Regions from separate parts of the Bradyrhizobium sp. UFLA03-84 genome, predicted to be linked through region 2. Evidence: riboswitches for the same ligand, from Rfam matches in the RefSeq annotation. Region 2 holds a riboswitch; each other region holds the start of a gene.
The links. Region 2 has a riboswitch for cobalamin ahead of CK489_RS10905 (TonB-dependent receptor). Riboswitches for the same ligand answer to the same signal wherever they lie in the genome.
Positions count from the first base shown of each region.

Region 1 (5,772 bases), on a different contig from region 2:
GTAAAGGCTCGCTCGCGAGAAAGCACGACGGAAGTCGGCAGCGACGGCTCCGGGGTAGGGGATGTTGAAAAGCTTCGCGACCTGATCGTGAACTGACAGAAACCGTTGAGCTTGGCGGGACGATTTGAAACGCTTCATGACCCGCTCGCGTCGCCGCGTCGGCCTGATGAGAATTCTCGGCCCGATTGTTGGGAGCTTTGTGCTGACGATGTTCGACGTGAAAGCCCAGGTTCCCCCTCGCAGCGCCGTACGAACGGAGCTTGTCCGTGATCATCACGCGCGGCGGCGTACCGGCGGATTTCAAGAGCTTCTTCACGAGCTGCTGCGCGGCGTGCGAGTCCCTTCAGCGCTGGATCACGACGTCGAGATGAAGCCATTCTAGTCGACAGCGCGCCGGAGCCAATGTTGTTCGCCCGCGAGCGAGATAACGATTTCGTCCAGATGCCATTAGTCGCCGCGAGCGGGAGCGCGCTGGCGGATCCGATCGGAGAACGCTTTGCCGAATTTCCTTCCCCAGTGGCCCACGGTTTCATAGGTCACGCCAATGCCACACACCGCCAGCATTTCCTCGACCATGCGCAAGCTAATACGACCAAACGGCATAGCCTGATTGCTTCCGGCGGGAAGCAATGACGGCGAAAAAGAGCGGTCCCGGACGGTTGGCATGCCGGTTGTCTACTGCCTCGGCGGCTCCAATTCGTTAACTTGACGGTGCCCTTTTGCCTTCTGAATCTTGATCTCCCTCAGCACAAGGCTTGACGAACCTCGGCGAGTCGCGCCTATATGTAGACATGTCACGGTCTTCCATTCCCACATCTCGTGCGATGGAAGCTAAGAGGGAACCCGGTGCGCCGACAATGGCTATTCCGAGGCTGCCCCCGCAACTGTAAGCGACGAGCGGTTGTCATCATGGTCACTGGCGACAGCGCCGGGAAGGCCGACAGCCGCAGCGACACGCGAGCCAGGAGACCTGCCGCGACAGAACGAACGTCCTCGGGCGGGGTGCCCCGGTGGGTCGCTTGCAGCCGGGGACATTTTCCCGGTCTCCTTGCAAGTCGTCCGCGCGGCCCCAGCCCCAAACATCGCAGGGTTGCCGATGTCGCCGTCTTACGATTTCGATCAGCATGGTCATCTCGTTGACCCGCCGAGTGTGCGGGCGCGGCCAGCGCAGGCAACGCCTACCGCGCCTGAACTGTGTCTTGTGCCGACGCCATCGCCGGCTCCGCTACCGTGGCCCCTCGCGCCATCGCCAAAGCCGTCCGACCTTACGCTCGATCGGTCGCGCGACGACCTGCTGACGTCGTTTGGCAAGCTGACGCTGACAGACCGTTATCTGCTCGCCGGCGAAAGCCTCCAGGACATGTTCGCGCGGGTGTCTTGCGCCTTCGCGGACGATGTTGCGCATGCCCAACGTCTCTATGATGCGATGTCTCGACTGTGGTTCATGCCGGCCACACCGGTGCTTTCCAACGGCGGCACCACGCGCGGCCTGCCGATCTCGTGCTTCCTTAACTCGGTGTCGGACTCGCTCGAAGGCATCGTCGGCACTTGGAACGAGAACGTCTGGCTTGCCTCCTACGGCGGCGGCATCGGCACCTACTGGGGCAATGTTCGCTCGATCGGCGAGAAGGTGAAGGGCGGCGTTACCTCGGGCATCATCCCGTTCATCCACGTCATGGACGGCCTGACGCTGGCGATCAGCCAGGGCTCGTTGCGGCGCGGCTCGGCGGCCGTCTATCTCGATATCCACCATCCCGAGATCGAGGAGTTCCTCGAGATCCGCAAGGCGTCTGGCGACTTCAACCGCAAGAGCCTTAACCTCCATCACGGCATCAACGTCACCGACGAGTTCATGCGTGCCGTAGGCGCCGGCACCGCGTTCGCTCTGCGCAGCCCGAAGACTAACGAGGTCATCCGCGAGACCGACGCCCGCCAGCTGTGGCAACGCATCCTTGAGAACCGGCTGCAGACCGGCGAGCCTTATCTCTTGTTCATCGACACCGTGAACCGCGCGCTCCCCAAGCACCAGCGCGAGCTCGGCCTCAAGGTCTCGACCTCCAACCTATGCAGCGAAATTACCCTGCCGACCGGTGTCGATCATCGGGACGAGGAGCGCACCGCGGTGTGCTGCCTGTCGTCGCTCAACCTCGAGACCTGGGACCAGTGGAATGAGGAGCCCGGCTTCATCGAGGACGTCATGCGCTTCCTCGACAACGTGCTCACCCACTTCATCACGGTGGCACCAGGCGGGATGAAGCGTGCCCGCTACGCCGCCCTGCGCGCGCGCTCCGTCGGCCTCGGCGTCATGGGCTTCCACTCGTTTCTCCAGGCCAAGGGCATTCCGATGGAGAGTGTCTTGGCCAAGTCGTTCAATCTGAACATGTTCCGAAAAATCCGTCGCGATGCCGACGCGGCATCCGTGGCGCTCGCTCGCGAGCGTGGCCCGTGCCCGGATGCCCTGGAACGCGGCGTGATGGCGCGCTTCAGCCACAAGATCGCGATCGCTCCGACCGCCTCGATCAGCATCATCTGCGGCGGCACCAGCGCCTGCATCGAGCCGATCCCGGCCAACATCTACACCCACAAGACATTGTCGGGCGCCATCTCGGTGCGTAATCCGCATCTCGCCAAGGTGCTGACCGCCAAGGGCGCCGATACCTCGGCGACCTGGCAGTCGATCATCGCGCACGAGGGGTCGGTCGCCCATCTCGACATCCTGTCGGAGCACGAGAAAGCGATCTTTCGCACCGCCTTCGAGATCGATCAGCGCTGGATCGTCGAGCTTGCCGCCGACCGTGCCGCGTTCATCTGCCAGAGCCAGTCGATCAACCTCTATTTGCCGGCCGACGTCGATAAGTGGGACCTCCACATGCTGCACTGGACGGCATGGGAGCGTGGGGTGAAGAGCCTCTATTACTGCCGCTCAAAATCGATCTCGCGCGCGGCGTTCGCCGGCAAGATCGCCGACCGCGACGAGGCGCCACAGCCGCAGCGTGCCGACTATGAGGAGTGCCTCGCATGTCAGTGATCGATCTCTCGTCCGTCGATCCGCGCACGCTGATCGGCAAGGGGCGGATCGGCCTGCTTGACTCGACCGGCAGCTATGACGTCGATCGCTACGCCTGGGCTTACGAGTTCTGGAAGCGCCAGCAGCAGACCCACTGGATGGGCGAGGAGGTGTCGCTCGGCGCCGACCTGAAAGACTGGGCGTCGGACCGCGTCACGGCCAACGAGCGCGCGCTGCTCACCCAGATCTTCCGTTTCTTCACTCAGTCGGACATCGAGGTCGGCGACAACTATCTCAAGCGCTACATCCCGATCTTCCAGCCACTCACCGTCCAGATGATGATGGCCGCCTTCACCAACATGGAGACGGTCCACATCGACGCCTATGCGCTTCTGCTCAAGACGCTCGGCATGCCAAAGACCGAGTTCGAGGCATTCCGCGGCTATGCGGAGATGCGCGCCAAGGCGGACTACATGCACGAGTTCGGCGTCCATACCGTGGCTGATGTCGCCCGCACCCTGGCGATGTTCGGCGCCTTCACCGAAGGCATGGCGTTGTTCGCGAGCTTCGCCATGCTGCTCAACTTCCCGCGTCATAACAAGATGAATGGCATGGGACAAATCGTAAGCTGGTCGGTGCGCGACGAGAGTCTCCACTGCGAGGGCATCATCAAGCTATTTCACGAATGGCACAGTGAAACCGGCGCGGTGACGCGCTCCGTCCGCGATGACATCGTCGACGTCGCAAAGACCATGGTGAAGCTGGAGGAGAACTTCGTCGATCTCGCCTTTGGCCTCGGCAAGATCGAGGGAATGCTGCCTGAGCAGATCCACGCCTACGTCCGCTATGTGGCCGACTGGCGACTTAGCCAGCTCCGGATTGCCCCGGTCTTCGGCTTCTTCGAGGCTAAGGAGGGCGGATTCACGCAGCTCAAGGCGCATCCGCTGCCGTGGCTCGTTGAGATTCTCAATGGCGTCGAGCACGCCAATTTCTTCGAGCAGCGCGCCACGGAGTACTCCAAGGCGGCGAGCCGCGGCAGCTGGGACGGCGAAGATGGGGTGTGGGCGGTTTTCGGCCGTAGCCGAGAAGAAGGTGTGAGCGCATCGGTCGTAGCGGGTGGCGTCGCCAATCTTTGAGTTTGGCGAATAGATTTTCGATCTTGTGACGGGAGCGATAGAGACCTTTGTCGTAGGCGAGCGGCTGCTTGCGGTTTCTGGTCGGCGGGATGCAGGCGTCCATGCCTTTGGCCTTCAGGGCGGCCCGGAACCAGTTGGAGTCGTAGCCGCGATCTGCGATCAACGCCGAGGCGGGGGGCAGGGCTTCGAGCATCAGGCGAGCGCCCTTGTGGTCGCTCATCTGGCCTTCCGAGAGCAGCATGACGAGCGGCGGCTTGCCAATGTCGTTGCAGACGACATGGAGCTTGGAATTCAACCCGCCTTTCGTGCGGCCGATGCAGCGGGAAAGAACCCCTTTTTTAGGAGGCTCGCAGCCGTTCGGTGCGCCTTCAGATGCGTGGAATCGATCATGATGCGCTCTGGCTTCGGTCCTTCCGCCGCCAGGGTGGCAAAGATCCGATCGAACACGCCGAGCCGGCTCCAGCGGATGAAGCGATTGTAGAGCGTCTTGTGCGGACCGTAGCCCTTCGGCGCGTCCTTCCACTGCAGACCGTTGCGAATGACATAGACGATGCCACTGACAACGCGGCGGTCGTCGACCCTCGGCACGCCATGCGCCAACGGAAAACTCGGCGATATGCGCGCTATCTGGCGCTCGCTGAGCAGAAACAAATCAGCCATCAAAGCCTCCGATCAGGAGACTTTGAATCACGCATCAATCAAAATTAGTCCGGAATTGCAGGGGGCTCGGTAGCTCATAGGCGATGCTTCCCGAGGCGCAGCAAGATGCGTGGTTGGTTGGTGACGGTCGCCATTAAGCAAGATGGCGACGAAGAGTACAGGCACATAACTTACGCGGTCGCGGTCGCTGACCCAAGCGAAGCCGTGCAACTGACTATCGAAGACAGCGGCGCCAATGCCGCAATGCTCAACTGTCCGATCGAACCTGGCATGTTGCAAAGTCCCGGCTTGGAGCCCGGCGAGCTGATCATGGTACACGATGACAAGGTCGATCCGATTCTCCCGCGTCCCCGGCGCCATTAGCCGCGCGTCTGCTTTCGCCCAAGCCGCGTCGGGTTAACGACATTCTGTCCGGAAGCGGTGCGAGTAGTTAGATAGTTGCGCGCCGTGATAGCTTACCGCGTCATCCGCTCCAGCCGTCTGGCACGCGGGTTGCTGAGCAAGGGATGGCTCTCGCGAGGGCCGAGCGTCGATGGGAAACTTCGTGCGGGCGGTCCGTCAGCAGCCCCCGCTCGCACGCTTTTTCCGTCGCGCCGGCCTCCGAGATTGCGCTCTGTCGATTACCGCGCTGTTTGTCTTCACTCCTGCATAGTGCCGTCTGGCATGCGAGTTGCTGAGGCTTAGCGGCTTGGCTGTTCTTCGCAAGCGCAGACAGACCAAGCTTGGCGTAGCAAACTGCACGCGGGTGGTTCCTCCAGAGGCCGCGTCTTTTTGTAGCCGCAGGCTGCATGGTCTTCGGCGACAAGGCGCTGCGGGGATCGTTCCATGACCCGTGAAGAGGCTTTGGAGAACGCGATAGCGTCGCTCAAAGAATGGTCCGAAGGGAAGGCGGAAACGAGCGTCGTACTTGCGCGATTGCGGATCTTATGGCGGCTAGGCAGCCACCAAAGCCGCCTTCAAGGCCGACGC
Region 1 is NZ_NSJY01000013.1:480,228-485,999, forward strand. It holds partial or broken gene CK489_RS16370 (IS6 family transposase) at 1-611, opposite strand, end outside; cobalamin riboswitch at 781-992, shown strand; gene CK489_RS16375 (ribonucleoside-diphosphate reductase subunit alpha) at 1,202-3,028, shown strand; partial or broken gene CK489_RS16380 (ribonucleotide-diphosphate reductase subunit beta) at 3,019-4,068, shown strand; partial or broken gene CK489_RS42285 (IS5 family transposase) at 4,081-4,803, opposite strand; gene CK489_RS16390 (hypothetical protein) at 4,909-5,166, shown strand; gene CK489_RS16395 (hypothetical protein) at 5,629-5,772, shown strand, end outside.
Region 1: it holds a riboswitch for cobalamin, as region 2 does, so the genes downstream of both, CK489_RS16375 (ribonucleoside-diphosphate reductase subunit alpha) here and CK489_RS10905 (TonB-dependent receptor) in region 2, are expected to answer to the same signal.

Region 2 (5,772 bases):
CAAATACCACCATTGCCCGCCTTTGCGCACCGATCCGGCCGGCTTCCTGCGCTTCGTCGAGCAACTGTTGGCGTCGCAGCATTTCGATGTGCTGCTGCCGACCCATGAGCAGGGCTTCGTCTTCGCCCGCGCAGCGGCGCGGCTGACATCGCGCACCGGCCTCGCGCTGCCGGAGTTCGCCTCCTATCGCGCCGTGCACGGCAAGGCGGGCTTCAGCCGGCTGCTCGACCAGCTCGGCCTGCCGCAGCCGCCGACCCGGATTGTGAATTCGGCCGAGGAGCTGCGCGACGGCCTGCGGTTTCCATCTGTTGTCAAGACCTCGGTCGGCACCGCGAGCCGCGGCATCTGGTTCGTGCGCGACGCCGGCGATCTCAATCGCGCGCTCTACGATCTCGAATCCTCGGGCGATTTTGCCGGCGAAGTGCTGGCGCAGGATCTCATCACCGGAACGGTCGAGAAGGCGCAGTCGGTGTTCTGCCGCGGCACGCTCGTTGGCTTCCACGCCTATCGGCAGATCGCGGCCGGGGTCGGCGGCGGCGAGGCGATCAAGGAGAGCGTGAGCCGGCCGGCGATCCGCGCCGCGCTCGAGACCATCGGTGCGCATCTCGGCTGGCACGGCGCGCTCTCGGTCGACGTCATCATGCCGCTCGACAGCGCAACGTCGCTGTTGATCGACTGTAACCCGCGGCTGGTCGAGCCCATGAACGCCTATCAGTCGGGCACCGATCTGGTCGATCTCTTGCTGCGGGTCTCGCGCGGCGAGACGCCGGCGCCGCTCGCCGAGAGCCGCGCCGGGGTGCGGACGCATTTGGCGATGCAGGCGCTGCTCGGCAGCGCCTCGCGCGACGGCACGCGGCGCGACCTGATCCGGGAATGCGGCCGCATCGCCGCGGGCGAAGGCCTCTATCAGGGCAGCGCCGAGGAATTGACACCGGTCCGGATCGACTGGCTCAGCGCTGTACCGCTTGGGATAACGGCCGCGCTGCTGCTGGCATCACCGCCGATCGCCGCATCGCTGGCGCGCGGCGGCTTTGGTGCGCACCTGCTCGATCGCGGGAGTATCAGGAAGATCGAGGGGGAGGATTTTTTAAACGGTGCCTCACCGCGTCGTCCTGGCGAAAGCCAGGACCCATAACCACCGCAGCTGATCGTCGACTGGGCTGTGGCCCCAGCCGAACTCAGCCATTACCATCGGTGGTTATGGGTCCCGGGTCGCGCTTCGCTTGCCCGGGACGACAAAAGGAGAAATCTCGTCTCGTCCTCACAACGGCTCATCATCATTGCCGTAGCGGTCCAGCTTCGGTGTGGCGATGTCGCCATCCTCGTAATAATCGTCATCCTGGGCGGCTCGTGGCGGAGGCTTCTTCGCCGGGTCGTCGGTCTTGTCCTTGATCCTGTCGCCGCCCTTGCTCGTCTTTCCGGCCTTGGCCATGCGTTTCCCCTGCACGGGTCAAATCAGCTGCCGGAACTCTACTCCAGTTCCCGGGCGCTTGTAACGTGAGCAAACGGTGCGGCGGGATCACCCGCCGCACCGCGCTTTGTTCGAGCATGATCTTTTCGTAAAACCGGTCCCCACTTTTCCGGATCATGCTCTAAAACGTCGCGCCGGCCTTGACCATGTAGGTGCGGCCGGGCAGCGGGTAGGCCGAGAAGCGGCCGGCCGTGAACGAGCTCGCGATGGCGTAGTCGTAGTACAGCGCGTTGAACAAATTGTTCACGCTGAGCGACCAGAAGAAGCGGTCAACCTGCCCGCTCAGCTTCAAATCGGCGGTGGCGTTGCCGGGAATCCGGCTCTGCGTGTTGCCCTGATCGTTGTCCATGATGCGCGAGCTCCAGGCCCGCACCGTGGCGTCGAACACCAGATAGTTCTGCCAGATATTCCAGGTCACACCGATGTTGCCGGTATAGCGCGACACCAGCGGCACGTCGTTGCCGGCCCACATGCCTTCGCGGAAGACGGCGCGGGTGATCGCCATGCCGCCGCGCAGGGTCACGGTGTCGCTGACCTTGAGCGAGGCGCTGCTCTCTGAGCCGTAGCGGCGGGTCGGATCGAGGTTGACGTTGTAGAACAGCACCGGGTTGAAATGGATCTCGTTCTCGAGGTCCATCAGATAGACGCTGGTCTCGACCTGAAACAGATTGGTCTTGACCCGAAAGCCGCCCTCGATGTCCTCTGACGTCTGGGTCTTGAGCTGGAAGTTCTGCGGGATCGGAGCAAACGTCACCGGGTCGAAAGACGGGCCGGATGCGACGCGCTCATCGACATCGGGGGTGCGGAAGGCGCGGGCGGCGCGGCCGAACACCGAGAACGTGTCGGTGAAGCGATGCTCGACGCCGACATGAGCCGCGTACTGCGTCTCGTTGCTGTCGAGCGGAGCCGCCTGGGTATCGAACGCGAACGGCGCGTTCGGGTCGTAGCGGTCGCGCGCCGAGACGCTGGTGTTCTGAACGCGCGCGCCGTAGGAGAAGTCGGTCGTCGGCAGCAGGCCGAGCGTGTGTTGCCAGTAGCCGGCGACGGTCTGCTGATCGATATTGTAGATGTGGAAGGGGTCGACGCCCTGATAGGCGCCGCGCGCCTCGCGGAACGTCGAATCGTAATAGTCGATGCCGGTCAGGATTGTCGACGGCATTCCGAACGCGACGTTCTTGACGCTGAGCCGCGGCGTCAGCGACCAAGTCTGCAGCGCCGCATCGTTATAGGTCGAGGCGAAGCTGATGGTCGGCACGGCGCCGAAGAAGCCGCTTTGCGTCTCGCGCTGCCGCCAGCCGCCATCGACGATGAGGTCGACGCCGTTGGTCAGCGTCTTGGTGAAGCCGGCCGTGACGCTTGATGTCTGCTGGTTGGCATAGTCGAACGGTGTCGCCGCGCCGCGGCGATCGGTGAGCAGCTCGTTGACGCCGATCGACGGATCGACCAGCCGCCCGCCGGGCAGGCCGAGTTTCTGGTCGCTGCCGGTGACGGTGAGGAAGGCGGACAGGTCCGACGTGTTGTAGTTGACGTTGCCGACCGCGCTGCGCTGGTCGAGCGCGTTGTTGACACGGTAGCCGTCGGACTTGATGCCGTTGCCGTAGAACGATGTGGACCAGGGTCCGGAATTGAGCGCCGCGGACACGGCCGCCATGCGGGTGTTGAAGGAACCGAACCCACCTTCGGCCCGGATCGTGGCCGGCGGACCGCCGGCGCCGGTCTTGGTGATGATGTTGACCACACCGCCCACCGCGTTGTCGCCATAGAGCACCGCGCCGCTGTTGCCTCTGACGATCTCGATGCGCGCGATCGAATCGAGCGGGATCGTGGTGAGGTCGAACCCGGCCTTGTCGACATCGTTGAGGCGGCGGCCATTGAGCAGGAACAGGGTATTGTCGGAGGCGAACGCGCCGAAGCCACGGAGGTCGACCGAGGTCTTGGCGCCGTTCGGTCCGCCGTAGAGCGATTGCAGCTGCACGCCCGGCACCTGCGCGAGAATCTCGGGCAACGACTGCACCGGCGAATGCGCGATGTCGTCGGCGGTGATCACGGTCGAGGAGGAGCCGACGATCCCGGCGAACTGGCGGCCGTCATCCGCGCCGCCTGCTCCGGTGGCGAGGCCGGCCCCGGTCGTGCCCGATCCGCTTCCGCTGCCCGTGTCGTTGCTCTGGGTGGTACCCGGCGCCGGGCGCCGTGGCGCCGGCGTTTCGTCAGCCGCCGGCTTGGCGCGCGTAACATTCTGGTCGCCCGGTTTGGTGACTTCGATCGCGGGCAGCTGATCGGGAGCGGGCGCCTGCTGCGCCTGCGCGGTCGAGACGATGATTGTCGGCACGATCATCGTCGACGCGAGCAGAAACGCGCGGCGCCGACGGGACGGGAAGAGGAACATAGGCGAGACCTCGGCAACGTCAGTGGCACGTCACCGCGAACCAGTCTCACCATGTGCTTGCAGCATCAGGTGAAGCTCATGCCTGTACTCCCCGACCGGCATCCTCGCGTGTGACCACGGCTGACGGCAGGTCTCCTGGCTCGCGGGTCGTTACCCTTCGTCGCCTTCCCAGGACCGAGTTTCCCAGTGGCATCTGACGAAGGATTCACCGCATACAGTTGCGGGGGCAGCCGCGGCCTTGGGGAAGTTTCCCCGCACCGCATTCCCTTTTCATCTCATCAAAGAACCGTCATGTTCATCTAGGGTTCGGCCGCGCAGCAAAGTCAATCCGGCGGAAGTCGGGCAATGACCACACGGCCACGGTTTTTGTCGAGTGTCGCTTGTCTGCCACGGCGATCGCTGTAAGAGCATGGGTCCAATGAGCGTGCAGGATTTTGCCTTGGCGGCCGAGGTCGCGGCGCGGCGCCGGTGGAGCGCCACCGCGGCGCTGCTCGCGCTCGTGGTCCTGCTGCTGGTGATCTCGCTCGGTGTCGGACCGGTGCGGTTGTCGCCGCTTGCGGTGATCGAGGCGCTGTTCGGCGGCGGCAGCGACGTCGCGCAGGTGATCGTGCGCGAGATCCGCCTGCCGCGCACCATCCTGGCGTTCGCCATCGGCGGCATTCTCGGGCTATCGGGCGCGGCGCTGCAGGGCCTGCTGCGCAATCCGCTGGCTTCGCCATCGCTGTTCGGCGCGCCGCAATCGGCGGCGTTCGGCGCGGTGCTGGTGATTGCGCTCGGCCTCGCCGATGTGCGCTCCTACGCGCTGCCGGTGGCGGCGATCATCGCGGCCTTCGGCTCGGTGTTCGCGCTGCTCGCGATCGCCGGCCGCAATGCCGGGCTGTTGATCCTGATCCTCGCGGGGCTTGCGATCTCGAGCTTTGCGGGAGCCGCCACGGCGCTGGTGATGAACCTCTCCAGCAATCCGTTCGTGGTGCTGGAGATCGCGTTCTGGCTGCTCGGTTCGCTGGAGGATCGCAGCTTCCAGCATGTGGCGCTGGCGTTGCCCTTCATCGTTGCGGGCGCCGCTATCCTGCTCAGCCAGGCGAGCGCGTTCCGTGCGCTGACGCTCGGCGAGGAGGCCGCGCAGAGCCTCGGCGTCAATGTCGGACGGCTGCGGCTCTTCGTCATCACGGGCGTTGCGCTCGGCGTCGGCGGCGCGGTCGCGGTGACAGGCTCGATCGGTTTCATCGGACTGGTCGCGCCGCACCTGATGCGACCGTTGATCGGCCACGATCCGGCGCGGCTCCTGGTGCCGAGCGCGTTCACCGGCTCGGCGCTGCTGCTCGCCGCCGATATCGCGGTGCGGATCATCCCCTCGACTTCGGACATCAAGGTCGGCGTGCTGACCTCGATCATCGGCGTGCCGTTCTTCCTTTACCTCATCATGCGCGAGCGCCGCGCGCTCGGCGGAGGCGTGGCATGATCTTGCTCACCGCCGGCGGTCTCCATGCAACGCTCGGCCATCGCGAGGTGCTGCATGATATTTCGCTGTCGCTGGCATCAGGTCACCTGGTTGCGCTGGTCGGCCCGAACGGTGCAGGCAAGACCACGCTGCTGCGCGCGCTTGCCGGGCTGATCCCGTCGGACGGTGAGATCCGGATCGGCGGCGATGCGCTGGGGTCGCTGCCGCTGCGCGAGCGCGCGAAGCGCTTTGCCTATCTGCCGCAGGGGCACATGGTGCACTGGCCGCTGCCGGCGCGCGACATCGTCGCGCTCGGCCGCTATCCGCATGGCGCCACCGACCCGGGGCGGCTGTCGCCGAGGGATGTGGAAGCGGTGCTGCGGGCGATGCAAGCGGTCGACGTCATCGAATTCGGCGATCGCCGCGTCACCGAGCTGTCCGGCGGCGAGCGCAGCCGCGTCGCGCTGGCCAGGG
Region 2 is NZ_NSJY01000009.1:172,175-177,946, forward strand. It holds gene CK489_RS10895 (ATP-grasp domain-containing protein) at 1-1,135, shown strand, start outside; gene CK489_RS41685 (hypothetical protein) at 1,262-1,432, opposite strand; gene CK489_RS10905 (TonB-dependent receptor) at 1,593-3,806, opposite strand; cobalamin riboswitch at 3,966-4,163, opposite strand; gene CK489_RS10910 (FecCD family ABC transporter permease) at 4,276-5,319, shown strand; gene CK489_RS10915 (ABC transporter ATP-binding protein) at 5,316-5,772, shown strand, end outside.

Region 3 (5,772 bases), on a different contig from region 2:
CAAGCCGGTGCCAGGCTGCGACGCGCGCGGCAATCGCCGCGACGCGCTCGGCGTCCGGCCGATGCGCAAGATGCGCGAATTGCAGATCGGGATCGCGCTCGCCTGCTGACTTGAAGCTCACGACGCCGGCGAAGAGGCGGCCATCGACTTCCGGCAACACCACATGCATGGCGAGATCGCCGGGCGAGAGACCACGCAGCGACAGAGCCCAATCCTCGCGCCGCGCGGTGGACAGGCCAACCTGGAACACCGGGCACGACACGGCATCGAACGGCGTCGTGCCGTCGTCAGCGGCCGCGGAGAACGCGGTCGCGTTGACGATGGCGGCCGGGGGACATGGTGCGAACTGCGCGCGCAGCCAGCCGGCGACGCCTGCCGCCTTCAACGAGGTGACGAAGACACCGTGGGCATCAAAACCCTTCGCGCGCAACGCATCGGTCAATGCGTCGACCGGCGCGGTGTCGCCGACCGCCAGATACGAGCGATAGAAGGTCACCAGCACCCGCGGCCGACCATCCGGTGGCGGCAGCGATGCGACGGCGCCAAGTCGGGAATCGTAGACGCCGATCTCGGGCAGATCGATCTCGCCGACCACAGGTCCGGCATAGAGTCCGGACGCCAGCGCCAGTTGTGCGATCACGGCCTGCGCGGCCACGGGGCCGCCCTTGTCGCACAGCACCTTCAGACGGCGCAGCGTCGAGACCGGCAGCGTCGAAAACTCATCCAGCCGCAGATCATCGCGGCCATCCGCCGGCAGCACCACCAGGGCGATGCCGCGCTCCTTGGCCAGCCGATGTACCGCTGACAGCCCGTAGGACCAATAGGGTTCGCCGCCGATCAGTCGCACCAGGATGCCGCGCGCATGCGACAGCGTCCGCTCGATATAAGTATCGACCGACAGCGGATGGCGCAGCTCCGCGAGATTGGCGAGCCGCAGCGACGGCAACGTGGCGCGGCCGCGCCGCCAGCCGGCCGCGAACGCCGCGAGATCGCTGTCGGAAAACGACAACACCACGAGATCGGCCGGATCCTGGCCGAGGTCTCTTGGTGTCGCGGTCTCCTCAAGGCCGCGGCTCTCGCGGAAGATGACGTGCATCAGACACCAAGCCGGGCCCTGATGGCGGCTTCATCGATATCACCGTGTTCGCCGATCACGACGAGCTTGGACTGTCGCGTCCGCACGCCCCAGGGCATGTCGAACTGATGCCGCACCCGCTCGCCGACCGACTGCACCAGCAACCGCATCGGCTTGCCTTCGACCGCAATATAGCCCTTGGCGCGCAGCACGTTCTGCTCGCGCGCCAGCCCCTTGATCGAGGCGACCAGCGCGTCAATGTCGACAATCTCCGGAAGATCGATCACTACCGAATTGAAGTCGTCGTGCTCGTGCTCTTCTTCGCCGTCGTGATGAGAGGGACGCGATGCGAGGTCATTTTCGGCCGCGGCGCCAAGCCCGAGGATCACGCGCGCGTCGATGGCGCCGTCGACGACGGGCAACATCGGCACCTCGCGCGGCATCTCGGCCGCGATCACCGCCTTGGCCGCGCTGATGCCTTCCGATCCGGCGAGATCGGCCTTGGTCAGCAGCACGATGTCGGCGCAGGCGATCTGGTCTTCGAACACTTCGGACAGCGGCGTCTCGTGGTCGAGATTGTCGTCGGCAGCACGCTGCGCATCCACCGCAGCCGGATCCGGCGCAAAGCGGCCGGCGGCAACGGCCTCTGCATCGGCCAGCGCGATCACGCCGTCGACGGTGATCCGCGAACGGATTTCGGGCCAGTCGAACGCCTTGAGCAGCGGCTTCGGCAGCGCGAGGCCCGATGTCTCGATCACGATGTGATCGGGCTTCACAGGCCGTGCCAGCAACTGCTCCATCGCCGGGATGAAATCGTCGGCGACGGTGCAGCAGATGCAGCCATTGGCGAGTTCAACGATGTTCTCGGTCGGGCAATTGGCATCGGCGCAGGATTTCAGGATGTCGCCGTCGACGCCTTCGCTGCCGAATTCGTTCACCAGCACCGCAAGCTTCTTGCCGTTGGCATTGCGGATCAGGTGCTGGATCAGCGTCGTCTTGCCGGACCCGAGAAAGCCGGTCACGACGGTGACCGGAACCTTGGCGAGTGTAGTCATTCTGCGGCCTCCGGCACGACGGGAAGAGGTGGAATGCGGGCAAGCGATTGCTTGCGGAAGATTTCCGGGCGGCTGCGCCACGGCACGATGCCGTCGGGCGCCGATGCGTAGGCGGAGGCACCGGCGATCACATCCCTGGCATTGGCTTCGGACAGGCGCCCGTAGACATAGGACCACCGGCCGGGCGCGCTGAGCGCAACCGAGCAGCCCTGGCTGCAAGCCGACAGGCATTCGACGGGAACCAGATTGACATCGTCGGGCACACCGGCCTCGACAAGCGCGGCATGCAGACGCGCACCGGGCGCGACTTCACCTTCCGCCAGCGTTTGGCCGGCGCGACAGGTGATACAGACATGAAGAGTAACGCTCATCGGCCTTCCTGGATTGACAGCGGGAAGCGATGAGGCACACGAACCGATCTTGCATCGGTCCGTTCCCCGTCGCGGAACACCCCGTCCGCCGGTCTCACAACATGCTGCGCTGGCAGGTCTCCCGGCTTGCGGAGTAGGATTTCTCCTTTGATGCCCACCTTCCCGACTCCTTACGGAATCAGTGGCTTGGGCATCTCTCCGGTCACGGTCGCGGGGGCGGCTGCGTTTCAGGCCGACCTTGCGGTCTCAGCCCTATCGCATTCCCTGTTCGCCTGTCGTAGGACAGGAACCAACGCGGGCCCACCATTCGTCCAAGCCTCGCACTTGTCAAGCCGAAGGAACGTGATGATTTCTGATGGAAACGACGCTGAGGACGGCGCCGTCGGCACCGACCCATCGCTGGACGCGCGCCACGCCGACAAGATGGCGAAAAAGAAGGCTGCCAGGGATCGCATCATGGCGACCAAGAGCGGCGAAAAAGGCCTGATCATCGTTCATACCGGCGCCGGCAAAGGAAAATCGTCCTCCGCCTTCGGCATGATCATGCGCTGCGTGGCGCACGGCTTTCCCTGCGCCGTGGTGCAGTTCATCAAGGGGGCCTGGGATACCGGCGAGCGCCGCCTGCTCACCGGGCATTTCGGCGATCTCTGTCAATTCCACGCGATGGGGGAAGGCTTTACCTGGGAGACGCAGGATCGCGCCCGCGACATCGCGGCGGCGCAAGCCGGCTGGGAAAAGGCCAAGCAGCTGATCGCAGACGAGAACCTGCGCATGGTGGTGCTCGACGAGATCAACATCGCGCTTCGCTACGACTATCTCGCGATCGCCGACGTCGTCGACTTCCTGACCACGTCCAAGCCGCCGATGACGCATGTCGTGCTCACCGGTCGCAACGCCAAGGACGAGTTGATCGAGATCGCCGACCTCGTCACCGAGATGACACTGGTGAAGCATCCGTTCCGCTCCGGCATCAAGGCCCAGCCGGGCGTCGAGTTCTAAGAGCCGAACGCCATGGCGCGCGCATTGATGATCCAGGGAGCCGGCTCGGACGTGGGCAAGTCGCTCATCGTCGCCGGCCTCGCGCGCGCCGCCACGCGGCGCGGCCTGCGCGTGCTGCCGTTCAAGCCGCAGAACATGTCGAACAATGCCGCCGTGACCGTCGACGGCGGCGAGATCGGACGCGCGCAGGCCTTGCAGGCGCTGGCCGCCGGCGTCGAGCCCCACACCGACATGAACCCGGTGTTGCTGAAACCCGAAACCGATGTCGGCGCCCAGGTCATCGTGCAGGGCAAGCGGATCGCCACCGCCCGCGCGCGCGAATATGCCGGCATGAAGCCACAGCTGATGGGCGCAGTGCTGGAGAGTTTCGAGCGGCTGAAGGCGCGTGCCGACCTCGTGCTGGTCGAAGGCGCCGGCAGTCCCGCCGAGGTCAACCTGCGGAGGTCCGACATCGCCAATATGGGCTTTGCGCGCAGGGCTGACGTGCCCGTGGTGCTGGTCGGCGACATCGACCGCGGCGGCGTGATCGCGCAGCTCGTCGGCATCAAGACGGTGGTCGATCCCGACGATGCCGCAATGGTCCACGGCTTCGTCATCAACAAGTTCCGCGGTGATCCCTCGCTGTTCGACGACGGCTACCGCCTGATCGAAGCCCGCACCGCCTGGCGCGGCTTCGGCGTGCTGCCCTGGTTCGCTCGCGCCGGCGAGTTACCTGCCGAAGACGCACTCGGGCTCGCCGACGCCCGCAAGCCCGGCCGGTGCAAGATCGCGTTTCTGGCACTGTCACGGATCGCCAATTTCGACGATCTCGATCCGCTCAAGCTCGAACCCGGTGTCGATCTCGTGATGGTGCGTCCCGGTGAAGCCATCCCCGGTGATGCCAGGCTCGTCATCCTGCCCGGCTCGAAATCGACCCGCGGCGACCTCGCCTTCCTGCGCGCGCAGGGCTGGGATATCGATCTCGTGGCGCATCATCGCCGCGGCGGCCATGTCCTCGGCCTGTGCGGCGGATACCAGATGCTTGGGCAGAGCGTCACCGATCCCGACGGGATCGAAGGCCCCGCCGGCGAGACGCGCGGCCTCGGCCTGCTCGATGTCACCACCACCATGACCGAGCAGAAGACGCTGACCCGCGTCAGCGCCGTGCACGCTGCGACCGGTCAGCCGATCAGCGCCTACGAGATCCATATCGGCCGCACCGACGGTCCGGATCGCGCCCGGCCTTTTGCACGGCTCGACGGCGTCGCTGAAGGTGCCATTTCCGGCGACGGGCGGGTTCACGGCAGTTATCTGCACGGCCTGTTCACGTCAGACGAATTCCGCAAGGCATTCCTTGCGCAGCTCGATATTCCAGCGGCGGATCAGCCGTACGGCGCCAGGGTCGAGAGCGCGCTCGACGCGCTTGCCGAGCACATCGAGACCCATCTCGATGTCGCAGGCCTGCTCGCGCTGGCACGCTAAAGCGTTTCGAGCGAAGTGGACACCGGTTCGCGTGAAGAAAACGCGTCAAGAAATCAGCGCGACAAGGCGGCCGAGAGGCGGGACCATTCAACCTCATTGCCGGGCAGACCGAGGCGCAGCCATCCCGGCTTCTGCTGGAAGACGCGCGACCAGATCTGGCCGCGGGCAAGCGTCTCTTGCGCGGCGAGTGCATCGCCGGTCTCGTAGAGCCGGAACAGCGGCGTGCCGCCGACCGGCGTCCAGCCGCGCGATTGTGCCGCTGCGTCGAGCCTGACGCAGTCGTCCGCCAAACGCGCGATCGTTGCCCTCGCCCAGTCGCGATCGAGCAGGGCCCGCCGTCCGATCGCAATCGCCGCCCCCGAGATCGGCCATGGGCCTGTCATCGCCGCAAGCGTGGCAATGTCGCGCTCGTTGCCGACAGCGAAGCCGAGCCGCAAGCCGGCGAGCCCGTAGAACTTGCCGAAAGAGCGCAGGATCAGGAGACCGGCGCGTCCTGCGTCTGGCGCAAGCGAGATGCCGGATACGGCGTCCGCAAAACTCTCGTCGATGACGAGCCGGCCGACGCGCGGCAACAGTGCCAGCAGCTCGTGCCGATCATGGCGCTGCCCATCCGGATTGTTCGGATTGACGACGACGGCAATGTCCGCGCCCGCGAGCGCTGCGAGCTCGGACACTTCGGCAACGTCCCAGCCCGCCGCCGAGAACACGCCGGCATACTCATTGTAGGTCGGCGCAAGAATGCGCGCTTGCCCGCGCGACGCCAGGCTCGGCAGCAACTGAATGGCGGCCTGTGCGCCGCCGATCGCCACGA
Region 3 is NZ_NSJY01000014.1:291,422-297,193, reverse strand. It holds gene cobN (cobaltochelatase subunit CobN) at 1-1,096, opposite strand, end outside; gene cobW (cobalamin biosynthesis protein CobW) at 1,096-2,130, opposite strand; gene CK489_RS23025 (DUF1636 family protein) at 2,127-2,501, opposite strand; cobalamin riboswitch at 2,596-2,810, opposite strand; gene cobO (cob(I)yrinic acid a,c-diamide adenosyltransferase) at 2,847-3,500, shown strand; gene CK489_RS23015 (cobyric acid synthase) at 3,513-4,961, shown strand; gene cobD (threonine-phosphate decarboxylase CobD) at 5,015-5,772, opposite strand, start outside.
Region 3: it holds a riboswitch for cobalamin, as region 2 does, so the genes downstream of both, CK489_RS23025 (DUF1636 family protein) here and CK489_RS10905 (TonB-dependent receptor) in region 2, are expected to answer to the same signal.

Region 4 (5,772 bases), on a different contig from region 2:
CCAATAGGCATCCGGCTCATCGAGCTGATGCGCCGATGTCATCGCAACGCCCGGCACCGCGCGTCGGGCCGCCGCGATGATCTCGTCGCGCGAGAGAGCCGCGGGCGCACCGGTTGCGGGATCGGCGAGGCTGCGGTGGGCGTTGCCGTCATCGAGCACCATCAGAGCGCGTCCGCCGATCCAGACGAAGCGCGCCTCCACCGCCGGTATCGGCGGCGGAGACTGCAAGTGCGCGACGATATCGGGCGTATCGTGGCCGCTGTAACCGACCGCGATCTCGCGCGTGAGGCCGCGCCCGGCGAACGCCCCGCCGGGATTGAGCGACAGCCAGCCGCTGAACATCCAGGTGAGGACGAAGATGCCGCCGACGAGGCCGGCAATATGATGCCAGGCCATCCAGCCGCGATAGGGCGAGACGCCGCCATCAGCGTAACGACGCGTCAGCCGCAGGCGGAGGATGCCGATCCAGAAGCCGGTGACGGCGACCACCAGACACACGCCCGAGATCCACAGCACCACATCCCGCCACAGCGGCCCGTCCTTGCGCAGCACCGTCGGATAGATCCAGTGCGGGATCGATCCGAGCCAGTTCCAGACCCGTTCCCGCCGCGTGGTGTCGAGCGCGATCTCGCCGCTGCGCGACGAGACATAGAGCTCGGTGCCGTCGGCATCACCAAGGCCGATCAGATAAAGCGGCCGCAGCGGATCGAACCGCGCCGTGACCGACCATTGATCGCGCGTCACGGTGTCGAGCAGCCGCGGCTGCACCGCGCGCGGATGATGGCGGACGACGGCGAGCGCCTGATCGGCCGTGATGCCGTCGATGATCCGGCCATCGATCGCCGAGATGGTGACGGCGGTGCCGTTCCAGCCGATCACGCGATAGACCGGCGTCTCGTCCATCATCGCGAGGCGCAGGTCGCGCGGATAAAGCTCCGCGCCCGCAATCGCCATCGCGCGATCCGGTGAGATCTGCACCTTGTTCCAGAGAAGGACCGGGAGCGCAGCGAGGCGCTCGCCGTCGGTGAGGCGCGGAAACGCCACGTACATCATGACGAGGCCGGAGATGAACCACATCGCGAACAGGAGGCACGTCGCGATGCCGATCCAGCGATGGACGACATAGAGCCATCGCCGCGCTCGCCGGATCAGAGCCTTGCGCATCGTCAGAACTTCACGTTGAGGGACAGTTCCGCGGTGCGCGGCATGCCGAGCAGCCACTGCCCCGTGCCGTTCGAGGTCACCGCGTAGACCTTGTCGAACAGATTGTAGACCCGGAACGCGACCGTGGTGCGACCATCCGGCTTCCACTTGATGCCGCCATTGACCACATTGTAGCCCGGCCGCAACTGGGTGTTGGCGAGATCGGAGTACATCGCGCCGACGATCTGCACGCCACCATAGGCAGACCAGTTCGGTGCGAAATCCCAGGTCAGCCAGACGTTCGAGACCTGCTGCGGTACGTTGACCGGAACATTGCCGGCATAGCTGACGATCTTGCCGCCGACCAGCTGGCTGTTGTTGTCATATCGGGCGCGCAGCAGCGCCAGATTGGCGTCGATGCGCCAGCCGTAATCCAGCGCAAGCCCGACCGACGCCTCGACCCCGCGGGAAGATTGCTGGCCGATCTGCAGCGCCAAGCCGGTGCCGGGATTGGCTGGATCAGGAATCGTCAGCCCGGTCTTGACGATATCGTAGCCCGCCAGCGTCCACTCGCCGCGGCCGCCCCAGAACGACTGTTTGACCCCGATCTCGGTCTGCTTGCCCGTCGCGAGCTGGAAGGTCTTCTGCGAGGTCGACAGTGAGATCAGATTGCTGACCGGATCGACGCCGACCGCGTACTGACCATAGAACGCGAGGTTCTTGATCGGCTCGTAAACGAGGCCGGTGCGCCAGCTCGTTCCCGACAGCGTGGTCTCAAAGCTGTTTGACGGCGTCTTGTAATCGGTGCGATCGACCTCCGGACGATCGTACCTGACGCCGGTGACAACAGACAACTGATCGGTCAGCGACAGCCGATCCTCTGCGAACAGCGCGTATTGATTGACGATCGCGTTGAAGCCCGGCGTGGTCGCCGTGGTCGTCGCAAAGAACGACCCTGGATCGAACACGTAAGGGTTGACCGACGACGCGCCGCCATAGGGCGAGTTGTTGGTGTGGGTGAAATCGATCCGGTTGACGTCGAACCCGGCAACGAACTGGTTCGCAAGGCCGAACACGTGACCGCTGAAGGTCGTATCCATCCGGTTGCCGAGCTGCTTCTGGTCGTGGAAGATCTCGATATAGCTGGAGCGATCGATCAGCTGGGTCTTCGGATTGAAGGTGTAGTTTTCGATGTCGCGCCAGTGCCGCTCGCTGGTCAGATAGTAGAGCGTGTTGTTGACCTTGATGCCGTCGGCGACATCCCATTCGGTCTTGAACTGGGTCCAGCTGTCCTGGTAGCGGATCGCGCTGTCGGATGCGTTGTAGCTCTTGAAGCGCAGCGCGTCCTGGATCGAGCCGTTGAGCAACGGCGTGCCGAAGTAGCGTGACGGGCTGCGATCGCCATAGTCCTCGGACAGCGTGAAGGCGAGATTGTCCGACGCCTGCACGCGCACGGCGGCCGAGACCGCTGCATTCGAGGTCGTGTCGCGATCGACCCAGCCGTCCGACATGTTGCCGGTGGCGTTGATGCGGTACGACACATTGGGATTGATCGGACCAGTAGAGTCCACCGAGAGCCGCCGCGTCATGTTGCTGTCGAGCGAGACCTCGGCCTCGTTGTACGGCGTGGCTAACGGCTTCTTCGGGATCACGTTGATGACGCCGCCGATCGCGCCTTCGCCGTACAGCACCGAGGCCGGGCCGCGCAGCACTTCGATGCGCTGCGTCGACCAGGTGTCGTAAGGGAACGTCAGCGTGCCGGAGCCGATATAGAAGCGCGTGCCGTCATACAGCGTCATCACCGAGTTGCTGCCGGCAAAACCGCGGGTGCTGAACGACAGCCCGCCATTGCCGGGCGCCGGCGTGGCGATGAAGCCGGCCGCGTTCTGGGTGACGGCATCGAGCACATTGTGCTGACCGCGTTCGGCGATGGTCTGCGCCGTGATGATCTCGACGCTGGCCGGCGTCTGCAGCGGCGTCAGATTGAGGCGGCTGCCGGTGCCGCCCTGCGTCGTTGCATTGAGTGTCGGCGATGCCGGCCCCGATGCGCCTGACGCTGCGGCACGCGGCGCGCCGCCGGCTGCGGCGACCGTCGCCGATCTGGCGCGTCGCGGCGCCGCCGCGCTGTTGCTGCTTCGCGCAGCGGGTTTGAACTTTGCGGATGTCGAGGGGGCGACCTCGATCGGATCGAGCGTGGTGGGTGGAGCTGTTTGTGCCGAAGCCTCAGCCGGCAGCAGCAACGATGACAGGGAGCAGACGAGACCGAGGCGCCAGTTGCGCGCAACGGAGGGAGACGAGGACATGAAACGACTCGCGGTAACGTGGCACGTCACCGCGAACGCGGACTGGCGCATTGCCCAAAAGGCAGTGCTCCGATCCCACCAGGACGCCCCCGCCCGATGTGCTCGCGTGTGACCACGACTGACGGCAGGTCTCCTGGCTCACGGGTCATCGCCTGTCGACGCCTTCCCGGGCCTGATGGCCCAGTGGCAAATTGACGAAAGGCTCGCCGTTTACAGTTGCGGGGACAGCTGCGGCATTGGGGTTACCCTCGCACCGCATTCCCTTTTGATCCCCGAAGGGAACCGTCGAGAAAAACGATAGGTGGCGGACGCAGAGCTGTCAATTCGATGCGATTGTCGCACACATGCTTTGCCGATGTACGTGGCCGCGACGTCACAAAGAGTGCGGGCTTACCTCACTAAGTCTCGACGCAATGCTCCATGATCGCATCAATCTCGGCGCGCGAGAGCGCACCCATCTCGGCGATGAATACGATTCGCGTACGCGGCACGCCGGGCGCTGGTACGCCGCCGGCAGCCAGCGTCGCGCGTCCGCCGGCGAGTTGAAATACCGTCAGCCGCCCGGGCTGCTCCACCGTTTCGAACAATCCCTTCGCCCGCGCCAGCTTCAGCGCCAGTTTGCCGATCGCCTGTTGCAGGCGCGGCAGCCGCACCGGCCGCTCCGAGGTCCAGCTCAGCGTCTCGAAGCGATCAGCTGCCGGCCGTCGCGGCGCGGCCTCGCGCGGCGCCGGCACATGATCGAGATCGGCCGGAAACAGCAATTCCGTTGGCACTTCGCCATGCAAGGCATCGACAATCACCGCCGCCGGCCGCACCGTTCGCACGGCGGCGCGGATCGCGGCGCAGGCGGCTGCATCGGCGAGATCCACCTTGCTCAGCGCCACCACATCCGCCGCCCGCAACTGCGAGCGCAGCAGCGCGTCATCCAGCATCGCCACCGGCTGCGTCGCGTCGACGACGCAGAGCACCGTCTCCAGCGGCGCCTCCTTCCAGATCACCGGATCCATCAGGTTGCGGACGATGTCGGCGGGATCGGCGATGCCGCTGGTCTCGATCACGATGAACTCGGGACGCGGATCACGCCGCAACAAGGTTGCAAGCGTGCGCAGCAGATCGCCCTCCAGCGTGCAGCAGATGCAGCCGTTGCTCAGACTGACCACGCCATCACTGGCGCCGGCGATCAACTCCGCGTCGATGTTGATCGCACCGAAATCGTTGACCACGGCGGCGATGCGCTTGCCTTGCGCATGCGCCAGCAGATGGTTGACGACCGTGGTCTTGCCCGCCCCGAGGAAGCCCGCGACCAGCAGGATCGGGACCGGCACGTCAGCCCCCGATGACGGGCCGGCGCACCGGCCGGCCGGGCCGCGCCGCGACATCGAGCACGCCGTCATTGATCAGCGGCTGGCCGCTGACCACGAGGTGCCGCACGCCTTCCGCCGGACGGTTCATCGCCGAGAAGGTCGCGCGATCGCTCAGCGTCTCGTAGTCGAACACGACGACATCGGCATCGGCGCCCGCCTGCAATCTACCTTTGGCACGCATTGCCGGCGTGCTCGCCGACAGGATCTCGGCCGGGATCAGCGCGCATTTGCGGATGCCCTCGAGCAGCGACACCTTCTTGCGCTCGCGCACCCATTCGCGGATGAAACGCGTGAAGCAGCCGGCCGAGCGCGGATGCGAAGTGGCGTCGTCCGGCAGCGGCCAGGCGTCGCCGGTGTAGGGCCGGCCATCCGACAGTGTCCACGGCATCGCGTCGGAGGCAATCGCACCGCCCGGATACAGCACCGCCATGTCGAGCAGATCGCGATGATGCGCGTTGTTCTCGATGTCGAGCACATGCCAGAGCACCAGCGTCGAGGGCTCCTCGGCCTGCGCCGCCAGCAGCTCCTCACGGCTGCCGAAGCGGTGACCGTCGGTCACACGCTGCACCGAATCGTAGCCGAGGCCGTTGCGCTCCTCGAATTTGGGATCGCTGAAGAAGGTCGCCGCCAGCACCGTCGAGCCGGTGCCGTAGGGATAGGCCTCCACCGTGATCGGCAGGCCCTGCGCCTGCGCTTTCGCGATCAGCGCGACGCAGCGCTCGATATCGGTCTTGCTCGACGAGTTGAAGTGGCAGATGTGCATATGCGCGCCGGTGGCGCCGGCATAGCCGATCAGGCGGATATAGGCCTCGGCCGCGCTCTCGGGATCGATGCGCGACATGTAGGCGACGTGGGTGAAGGTCGGCACCGCGTGATCGGCCGCGAGCTGGCACACCGCGGTCAATTCCTGCACGCCGGCGCCGGGGGCATAGGCGTTGAGAATGCCGATGCCGATGCCGCCT
Region 4 is NZ_NSJY01000003.1:394,535-400,306, forward strand. It holds gene CK489_RS01865 (PepSY-associated transmembrane domain-containing protein) at 1-1,164, opposite strand, end outside; gene CK489_RS01870 (TonB-dependent receptor) at 1,167-3,446, opposite strand; cobalamin riboswitch at 3,553-3,748, opposite strand; gene CK489_RS01875 (CobW family GTP-binding protein) at 3,845-4,771, opposite strand; gene CK489_RS01880 (amidohydrolase family protein) at 4,773-5,772, opposite strand, start outside.
Region 4: it holds a riboswitch for cobalamin, as region 2 does, so the genes downstream of both, CK489_RS01870 (TonB-dependent receptor) here and CK489_RS10905 (TonB-dependent receptor) in region 2, are expected to answer to the same signal.